Embleya scabrispora: one gene and its partner. Each later gene encodes a partner of the first gene's protein in a complex. Links are inferred from orthologs where the notes say so. Each region holds a gene or a part of one and is shown in the gene's direction. Other genes may lie near its edges.

Region 1 (3,849 bases):
GCGAGAGTGAGCAGTTCGGCGTCAAGTCGACGTTCGACGGCATCGACATCGCCGCGGTGCACGCGTACAAGGACGGCGTGATCTCGCGCCTGTTCAAGGGCCTGACCGGGCTGATCGCGAGCCGCAAGATCACCGTCGTCGAGGGCGCCGGGAAGCTTGTGTCGCCGACCGCGGTCGAGGTGAACGGGCAGCGCTACGAGGGTCGACACGTGGTACTGGCGACCGGCTCGGTGCCGAAGTCGCTGCCGGGCCTGGAGATCGACGGCAACCGCGTGCTCAACAGCGACCACGCGCTCGTGCTCGACCGGGTCCCGCAGTCCGCGGTGGTGCTCGGCGGCGGCGTGATCGGCGTCGAGTTCGCCAGCGCCTGGAAGTCCTTCGGTGTGGACGTGACCATCGTCGAGGCGCTGCCGCACCTGGTCGCCCTGGAGGACGAGGCGAGCAGCAAGCTCCTGGAGCGCGCCTTCCGTCGTCGCGGCATCAAGTTCGAACTCGGCGCGCGTTTCTCCGGCGTCGAGTACACCGACGCGGGCGTGCGGGTCTCGCTGGAGAACGGCAAGCAGATCGAGGCCGAGCTGCTGCTCGTCGCCGTCGGCCGCGGCCCCGTCTCGGCAGGCCTGGGCTACGAGGAGGCCGGCGTCGCGATGGACCGCGGCTACGTCCTGGTCGACGAGTACTGCGCCACGAACGTGCCGACGATCTCGGCCGTGGGCGACCTCATCCCCACCCTTCAGCTCGCCCACGTCGGTTTCGGCGAGGGCATTTTGGTCGCCGAGCGCATCGCCGGGTTGAACCCGGTGCCGATCGACTACGCGGGCGTGCCGCGCGTGACCTACTGCGACCCGGAGGTGGCCTCGGTCGGCCTCACCGAGGCGCAGGCGGTCGAGCGTTACGGCTCGGACAAGCTCGCGTCGATCAGCTACAGCCTCGGCGGCAACGGCAAGAGCCAGATCCTCAAGACGACCGGCCAGGTCAAGGTCGTCTCGGTCAAGGACGGCCCGGTCGTCGGCATCCACATGGTCGGCGCCCGGATGGGCGAGCTGACCTCGGAGGCCCAGCTGATCTACAACTGGGAGGCCCTGCCGGCCGAGGTCGCCCAGCTCATCCACCCGCACCCGACGCAGTCCGAGGCGCTTGGCGAGGCCCACCTCGCGTTGGCGGGCAAGCCCCTGCACGTCCACGACTGACGACGCGCCCCTATCGCGCCCCGTCATCCAAGACCCACGCCTTGAAGCGTTGAGAAGGAGTCATTGACCCATGCCGGTCTCCGTAACACTGCCCGCGCTCGGCGAAAGCGTGCAGGAGGGCACCATCACCCGCTGGCTGAAGCAGGAGGGTGAGCGCGTCGAGCTGGACGAGCCCCTGCTCGAGGTCTCGACCGACAAGGTCGACACCGAGATCCCCTCCCCCGCCGCGGGCATCCTGGTGTCGATCAAGGCCCAGGAAGACGACACGGTCGACGTCGGCGCCGAACTGGCCGTGATCGACGACGGCACCGGGGCTTCGGCTCCGGCCGCCGCACCGGCTCCGCAGGCGGCCGAGGCGCCCGCCGAGGCTCCGGCGCCCGCCGAGGCTCCCGCCGCGCCGGCGGCGCCGGCCGCGCAGGAGCCCGCTCAGGCCGCACAGGAGCCCGCCCAGGCTCCGGCCGCGCCCGCCGGCGACGCGCAGGGCACCCCGGTGCTGCTGCCCGCGCTCGGCGAGAGCGTGCAGGAGGGCACCATCACCCGCTGGCTGAAGCAGGAGGGTGACACGGTCGAGGCCGACGAGCCGCTGCTCGAGGTCTCGACGGACAAGGTCGACACCGAGATCCCGTCGCCGGTCGGTGGCGTGCTGCTGAAGATCAAGGTCGCCGAGGACGAGACGGTGGAGGTCGGCGCCGAGCTGGCCGTCATCGGCGCGCCCGGTGCGGCTCCGGCCGCGGCGCCCGCTCCGGCGGCTGCGGCTCCGGCGGCTGCTCCGGCTCCGGCGGCTGCTCCGGCCACCGCGCCGGCCCAGGCCGCGGCTCCGGCTCCGGCGCCCGCCGCCGCGCCGGCCCAGGCACCCGCGCCGAAGCCGGCTCCGACGCCCGCGCCGGCTCCCGCTCCGCAGGCTGCCGCCCCGGCGCCGCAGCTCGCCCCGCCGGCCGAGGCCGACGGCGCGTACGTCACGCCGCTGGTGCGCAAGCTCGCCGCCGAGCACAACGTGGACCTGGGCGCGATCGAGGGCACCGGCATCGGTGGCCGCATCCGCAAGCAGGACGTCCTGGAGACGGCCCGCAAGCAGCAGGCGGCCCAGGCCGCCGCGGCGGCCTCGGCTCCGGCTCCGGCCGCCGCCGCTCCCGCCGCCAAGGCCGCGGCGCCGATCGAGCCGTCGCCGCTGCGCGGTCGCACCGAGAAGTTGTCGCGGATGCGCACGGTGATCGCCAAGCGCATGGTCGAGTCGCTGCAGACCTCGGCCCAGCTGACCACCGTCGTCGAGGTGGACGTCACCAACATCGCCCGCCTGCGCGACCGGGCGAAGAACGACTTCGTGGCCCGCGAGGGCGTCAAGCTGTCGTTCATGCCGTTCTTCGCCAAGGCGGCGGTCGAGGCGCTCAAGGTCCACCCGGTCCTGAACGCCTCGATGGACCTGGACGCGGGCACGGTCACCTACCACGACGCCGAGCACCTGGTGATCGCGGTGGACACCGACCGCGGCCTGATGGTCCCGGTCATCCACAACGCGGGCGACCTGAACATCGCGGGCCTGTCCCGGAAGATCTCGGACCTGGCGGAGCGCACCCGCACCAACAAGGTCAGCCCCGACGAGCTGGCCGGCGGCACGTTCACGCTGACCAACACCGGTTCGCGCGGCGCGCTGTTCGACACGCCGATCTTCCCGCAGCCGCAGGTCGCGATGCTCGGCACGGGCGCGGTCGTCAAGCGCCCGGTCGTGGTCAACGACCCGACGCTCGGCGAGGTCATCGCGGTCCGTTCGATGGTGTACCTGGCCCTGTCCTACGACCACCGCCTGGTGGACGGCGCGGACGCGGCCCGCTTCCTGCAGACGGTGAAGACCCGTCTCGAGGAAGGCGCCTTCGAGGGCGACCTCGGCCTGTAGGCGACCGCCGGTAGGCAGTCACCTGTAGGAACCCGTCTGTAGGCGCCCCGTCTGCAGGCACCCGGCGACACGCACGACCCGAAGGCGGTTCGGACCCCGGTCCGGGCCGCCTTCGGCATGTTCGGCGCCGGGTAGGTCAGGATGCTCTCATGCGTATCGCCGTCACCGGCTCGTCCGGCCTCGTGGGTTCCGCTCTCGTCCACTCGCTCGCCGCCGACGGCCACGAGGTGGTCCGGCTGGTCCGCCGGCCCCCCGGCGGGCCCGACGAGGTGCGCTGGGACCCGCACGGCGGCACGGTGGACACCGCCGCGCTGGGCCCGGTGGACGCGGCGGTGCACCTGGCCGGCGCGGGCATCGGCGATCGGCGCTGGACGGCCGCGTACAAGCGCGAACTCCGGGACAGCCGGGTCCTGGGCACCGCGGCCGTCTCGCGCGCGCTGGCGGCCCTGCGACCGGCGCCGCGGGTACTGCTGGCCGGCTCCGCGATGGGCTACTACGGCGACACGGGCGAACGCGAGGTGGACGAGTCGTCCCCGCCCGGGACCGGCTTCCTGGCCGACCTGTGCACGGAGTGGGAGGCGGCCACCGCGCCCGCCGTCGAGGCCGGCATCCGGGTCGCCCACCTGCGCACCGGCCTGGTGGTCTCCCGCTCCGGCGGCGCGTGGGGCCGGATGTTCCCGCTGTTCCGGGCCGGCCTCGGCGGCCGACTCGGCTCGGGCAGGCAGTACTGGAGCTTCATCTCCCTGATCGACGAGGTGGCCGCGATCCGCC
Region 2 (5,225 bases), 2.7 Mb from region 1 along the record:
TGGCACAGTCCGTTCGGTGGCACGGTGAGTCTGCGCGCACGACGCGACGACGGCATCGGCAGCCTGTGCCTGGAAGTCCTGGACGAGGGTCCGGGGATTCCGTCCGCCGAGCGCGGCCGGGTCTTCGAACGTTTCACCCGCGGCGGCGGAAGTTCGTCCACCGACGGGGGAACCGGACTCGGGCTCGCGATCGCCCGCTGGGCCGTGGATCTGCATGGGGGTGATATTTCCGTAGCCGAATCGAGCCATGGGTGCCGAATCCGAGTGCTCCTGCCCGGTGACCCGACGTAATCGGGTGATCGGCCACTTACTGCACGGGACGATCCCGACATGACGTTCCGTGACCACCAATACGGCGGGAAGCAACAAACGCGACTAAACAGTCAACCGTTTGTGATCTACGCGACGCGGAGGCCGAGGGGCCTGCGCGACACCGGTCAAAGGGCGTAGCCTTGTTTCCCGCTGTCCACCACCCCAGGAAGCGGAAGAGGGCGGTTGCCGCCGTGTCGTCACAGTCCCCTAGCAACCCGATGGCCAGCTTCGGCCCCAACGAGTGGCTCGTCGACGAGATTTACCAGCAATATTTGCAAGATCCCAACTCGGTGGATCGTGCTTGGTGGGACTTCTTCGCCGATTACAAGCCCAGCGAGCCGTCGACGCCGTCGACGTCCGCCGGTCCAGCCACCGTGGCAAGCCCGAGCGGCCCCACACCAGTGAGCGGTACCACGAACAACTCCGGAAGCATCCCCGCGCCGAGCACGGCGCAACCCCCGGTGTCGGCGGCGATTTCGTCGACCGCGACGGGGACGACGACTCCGGCCCCGGCCCCGAGCCACCCGATGATGACGACCGGTGTACAGGACGCGGCGCCTTCGCCGACTCCGATCCCGGCCGGCACTCCGGCCCCGCCCGCGCCCGCGACGGCCGCCCCCGCGGCGCCGGCGAAGCCGCCGGCCGCCAAGGCGCCCGCCGCACCGAAGCAGTCCGCCGCGTCCCCCGAGGCCGTCCAGCTCAAGGGCCCGGCGGCACGTGTCGCGATCAACATGGACTCGTCGCTCACCATTCCGACCGCGACCAGCGTGCGGGCCGTACCGGCCAAGCTGCTGATCGACAACCGGATCGTGATCAACAACCACCTCAAGCGCGCTCGCGGTGGCAAGGTCTCGTTCACCCACCTCATCGGCTACGCGCTGGTCCAGGCGGCGAAGTCGATGCCGTCGATGAACCACGCGTACGAAGAGCGTGACGGCAAGCCGTTCCTGGTCAAGCCGGCCCACGTCAACCTCGGTCTCGCGATCGACCTGACGAAGGCCAACGGTGACCGCCAGCTCGTGGTGGCGGCCATCAAGAAGGCCGACGAGATGGACTTCTTCGCCTTCTGGCAGGCGTACGAGGACATCGTCCGGCGGGCCCGGTCGAACAAGCTCACGGTGGACGACTTCGCCGGAGTGACGATCTCGCTGACCAACCCGGGCGGCATCGGCACCGTGCACTCGGTGCCGCGCCTGATGCCCGGTCAGGGCACGATCGTCGGCGTGGGCGCGATGGACTACCCGGCGGAGTTCGCGGGCGCGTCCGCGGACACCCTCTCCCGCCTCGCGGTCAGCAAGACACTCACGCTGACCAGCACCTACGACCACCGCATCATCCAGGGCGCCCAGTCGGGCGAGTTCCTGCGTCGGATGAACCAGCTGCTGCTCGGCGAGGACTGCTTCTTCGAGGAGATCTTCCGTTCGCTGCGCATCCCGTACGAGCCCGTGCGCTGGGTGCAGGACATCTCCGCGACACACGAGGACGACGTCAACAAGACGGCACGTGTGCAGGAGCTGATCCACTCCTACCGGGTCCGCGGCCACCTGATGGCCGACACCGACCCGCTGGAATACAAGCAGCGCCGGCACCCGGACCTCGACGTGGTCGAGCACGGGCTGACGTTGTGGGACCTGGAGCGCGAGTTCGCGGTCGGCGGCTTCGCGGGGCAGTCGCTGATGACGCTGCGCGACGTGCTCGGCGTGCTGCGGGACACCTACTGCCGCACCGTCGGCATCGAATACATGCACATCCAGGACCCGGACCAGCGCCGCTGGATCCAGGAGCGGGTGGAGGTGCCGCACGCCAAGCCGGACCGCGAGGACCAGCTGCGCATCCTGCGCCGGCTGAACGCGGCGGAGGCGTTCGAGACCTTCCTGGCCACCAAGTACGTCGGCCAGAAGCGCTTCTCCCTGGAGGGCGGCGAGACCACCATCCCGCTGCTCGACGCGATCATCTCGGCGGCGGCCGAGGACGGCCTGGACGAGGTCGCGATCGGCATGGCGCACCGCGGCCGGCTGAACGTGCTGACCAACATCGTCGGCAAGTCCTACGCGCAGGTCTTCCGCGAGTTCGAGGGCAACATCGACCCCAAGTCGATGCACGGCTCGGGCGACGTGAAGTACCACCTCGGCGCCGAGGGCACGTTCTCCTCCGAGGACGGCGCCCAGGTCAAGGTCTCCCTGGTGGCGAACCCCTCGCACCTGGAGGCGGTCGACCCGGTCCTGGAGGGCGTCGTGCGCGCCAAGCAGGACATCATCGACATGGAGGGCGCCGACTTCCCGGTCCTGCCGCTCCTGCTGCACGGCGACGCCGCGTTCGCGGGTCAGGGCGTGGTCGCCGAGACGCTCAACATGTCGCAGCTGCGCGGCTACCGCACCGGCGGCACGATCCACGTGGTGATCAACAACCAGGTCGGCTTCACCGCCTCCCCGGCCGCGTCCCGCTCGTCCATCTACGCGACCGACGTCGCGCGGATGATCGAGGCGCCGATCTTCCACGTCAACGGTGACGACCCCGAGCAGTGCGTGCGGATCGCGCAGCTCGCGTTCGAGTACCGGCAGACGTTCCACAAGGACGTGGTGATCGACCTCATCTGCTACCGGCGCCGGGGTCACAACGAGGCCGACAACCCGTCGTTCACCCAGCCGCTGATGTACGACCTGATCGACAAGAAGCGTTCGGTGCGCAAGCTCTACACCGAGGCCCTGATCGGTCGTGGCGACATCACGGTGGAGGAGGCCGAGCAGGCGCTCAAGGACTACCAGGACCAGCTGGAGAAGGTCTTCTCCGAGGTCCGGCAGGCCACCGCGCCGCAGGCCCCGCAGGCGGCCCCGGCCGCCCCCGCGGCCGACATCGCCTTCCCGCGGATCGACCCGACCGGCATCGCGCACGAGACGGTCAAGCGGATCGTCGAGTCGCAGGTCTCGCTGCCCGAGGACTTCGCCGTACACCCGCGCCTGCAGCCGCAGTTGCAGCGCCGGGCGGCGATGGTCGAGGACGGCACGATCGACTGGGCGATGGGCGAGACGCTGGCGTTCGGTTCGCTCCTGATGGAGGGGCGCCCGGTGCGCCTCGCCGGCCAGGACAGCCGGCGCGGCACCTTCGGCCAGCGGCACTCGGTCCTGGTGGACCGCACCTCGGGCGCCGAGTACACCCCGCTCGCGCACCTGTCCGAGGACCAGGCCAAGTTCACCGTGTACGACTCGCTGCTCAGCGAGTTCGCCGCGATGGGCTTCGAGTACGGCTACTCGCTGGCCCGGCCGCAGTCGCTGGTGTTGTGGGAGGCGCAGTTCGGCGACTTCGCCAACGGCGCGCAGTCGATCATGGACGAGTTCATCTCCTCCGCCGAGCAGAAGTGGCACCAGCACTCCGGTGTGGTCCTGCTGCTTCCGCACGGCTACGAGGGCCAGGGCCCGGACCACTCGTCCGCGCGTATCGAGCGCTACCTGCAGATGTGCGCGCAGAACAACATGACGGTGGCCGCGCCGACCCTGCCGAGCAACTACTTCCACCTGTTGCGCTGGCAGGCGCTCAACCCGCACCACAAGCCGCTCGTGGTGTTCACCCCGAAGTCGATGCTGCGGCTGAAGGCGGCCGCGTCGAAGATCGAGGAGTTCACCACCGGGCAGTTCCGGCCGGTGATCGGGGACACCACGGTGGACCCGGCCAAGGTCAAGCGGGTGGTCATGTCCTCCGGCAAGTTCCACTACGACCTGGCCGCGGGCCGGGCCAAGGCGGGCCGCGACGACGTCGCGCTGGTCCGCGTGGAGCGGCTCTACCCGCTGCCGGTGGCCGAGCTCAAGGCCGAGTTGGAGCGCTACGGCCTCGACCGCTACGGCAAGGACCTGGAGCTGGTCTGGGCCCAGGAGGAGCCGACCAACCAGGGCGCGTGGCCGTTCATCGCGCTCAACCTGGTCGAGTACGGCCTCCCGGCGCCGCGGCGGATCGCGCGCCCGTCCTCCTCGTCGCCGGCAGTCGGTTCGGCCAAGCGGCACGAGGCCGAGCAGCAGGGTCTGGTCGAGGAAGCGATGAGCTGATCCACGGCTCGTAGGTCGATTCACCGGCTCCGCCCCGGCGCACGTACGATGCGCGCCGGGGCGGAGCCGCGTTCGGCGGTGGATCCCACACAGATACCGGAGTCGGAGAGCATGTACTTCACGGACCGTGGCATCGAGGAGCTGGAGAAGCGGCGCGGCGAGGAGGAGGTGTCCCTGGCCTGGCTCGCCGAGCAGCTGCGCACGTTCGTGGACCTCAACCCCGAGTTCGAGACGCCCGTCGAGCGGTTGGCGACCTGGCTGGCGCGGCTGGACGACGAGGACGACGACGAGTAGGGGCCCGGTCAGGTCCCGGTGTCGGCGCGGCGCGGCGCGCGGGTGTGCCACACGGCCCAGCCGAGGGCGTAAAGCACCAGTCCGACGGCGAGGCCGCGGCCGAATCCGGTCGCGGCGTCGAACCCGAGCACCTCGAAGGCCGGTACCCGCCCGTCGGGGAACGGCAGCAGCGCCCTGGCCGCCCCGACCGCGCCGACCAGCACCAGGGCGCCCAGCACCGCCCAGCGCCCCGCCACGGGCATGCGCGGGCCCGTGACGGGGCGCTGCGGCAGTCGGCCGATCCAGCGCCACGTCCACACCGAGCAGGCGACGAGCCCGACCACCGTGCTGAGGTGCTGGAGCAGCACGTAGCCCGGCCGCAGGCCCAGGAACTCCCGGCGCAGCTCGGGCAGTACGTGTGCCACCCCCGGGTCGTCGTGGTGCGTCCAGGCGTCCCAGGCCAGGTGGGAGAGCCCGCCCAGCACGGCGGAGACCACGAACCACGCGCACACCACGAGCAGTTCCCGCAGGAACGGCCGGCGGGCCCGCGCGGCGGCGGACAACCGGCCCGGCACGCGCGGGCGCAGCGGTTCCTCCAGGGCC

What was found.
Region 2: sucB (region 1) and B4N89_RS09660 share a complex: the UniProt entries of both Bacillus subtilis proteins name them as parts of the 2-oxoglutarate dehydrogenase (OGDH) complex. The link is inferred for Embleya scabrispora from one-to-one orthologs.

What each region holds. Positions count from the first base shown.
Region 1 is NZ_MWQN01000001.1:4,917,288-4,921,136, reverse strand. What follows is about bases 670-3,667. They hold sucB (2-oxoglutarate dehydrogenase, E2 component, dihydrolipoamide succinyltransferase), read left to right. Parts: upstream 670-1,257; coding sequence 1,258-3,078; downstream 3,079-3,667. Other genes in these bases: B4N89_RS21795 (TIGR01777 family oxidoreductase), read left to right, coding at 3,228-3,667; lpdA (dihydrolipoyl dehydrogenase), read left to right, coding at 670-1,187. Also shown: more of lpdA, read left to right, coding at 1-669; more of B4N89_RS21795, read left to right, coding at 3,668-3,849. UniProt on the Bacillus subtilis protein: E2 component of the 2-oxoglutarate dehydrogenase (OGDH) complex which catalyzes the second step in the conversion of 2-oxoglutarate to succinyl-CoA and CO(2).
Region 2 is NZ_MWQN01000001.1:2,236,672-2,241,896, forward strand. The notes cover bases 176-4,549. They hold B4N89_RS09660 (multifunctional oxoglutarate decarboxylase/oxoglutarate dehydrogenase thiamine pyrophosphate-binding subunit/dihydrolipoyllysine-residue succinyltransferase subunit), read left to right. Parts: upstream 176-530; coding sequence 531-4,349; downstream 4,350-4,549. Other genes in these bases: B4N89_RS09655 (HAMP domain-containing sensor histidine kinase), read left to right, coding at 176-291; B4N89_RS09665 (DUF6104 family protein), read left to right, coding at 4,461-4,549. Outside these bases: more of B4N89_RS09655, read left to right, coding at 1-175; more of B4N89_RS09665, read left to right, coding at 4,550-4,643; B4N89_RS09670 (DUF4184 family protein), read right to left, coding at 4,652-5,225. UniProt on the Bacillus subtilis protein: E1 component of the 2-oxoglutarate dehydrogenase (OGDH) complex which catalyzes the decarboxylation of 2-oxoglutarate, the first step in the conversion of 2-oxoglutarate to succinyl-CoA and CO(2).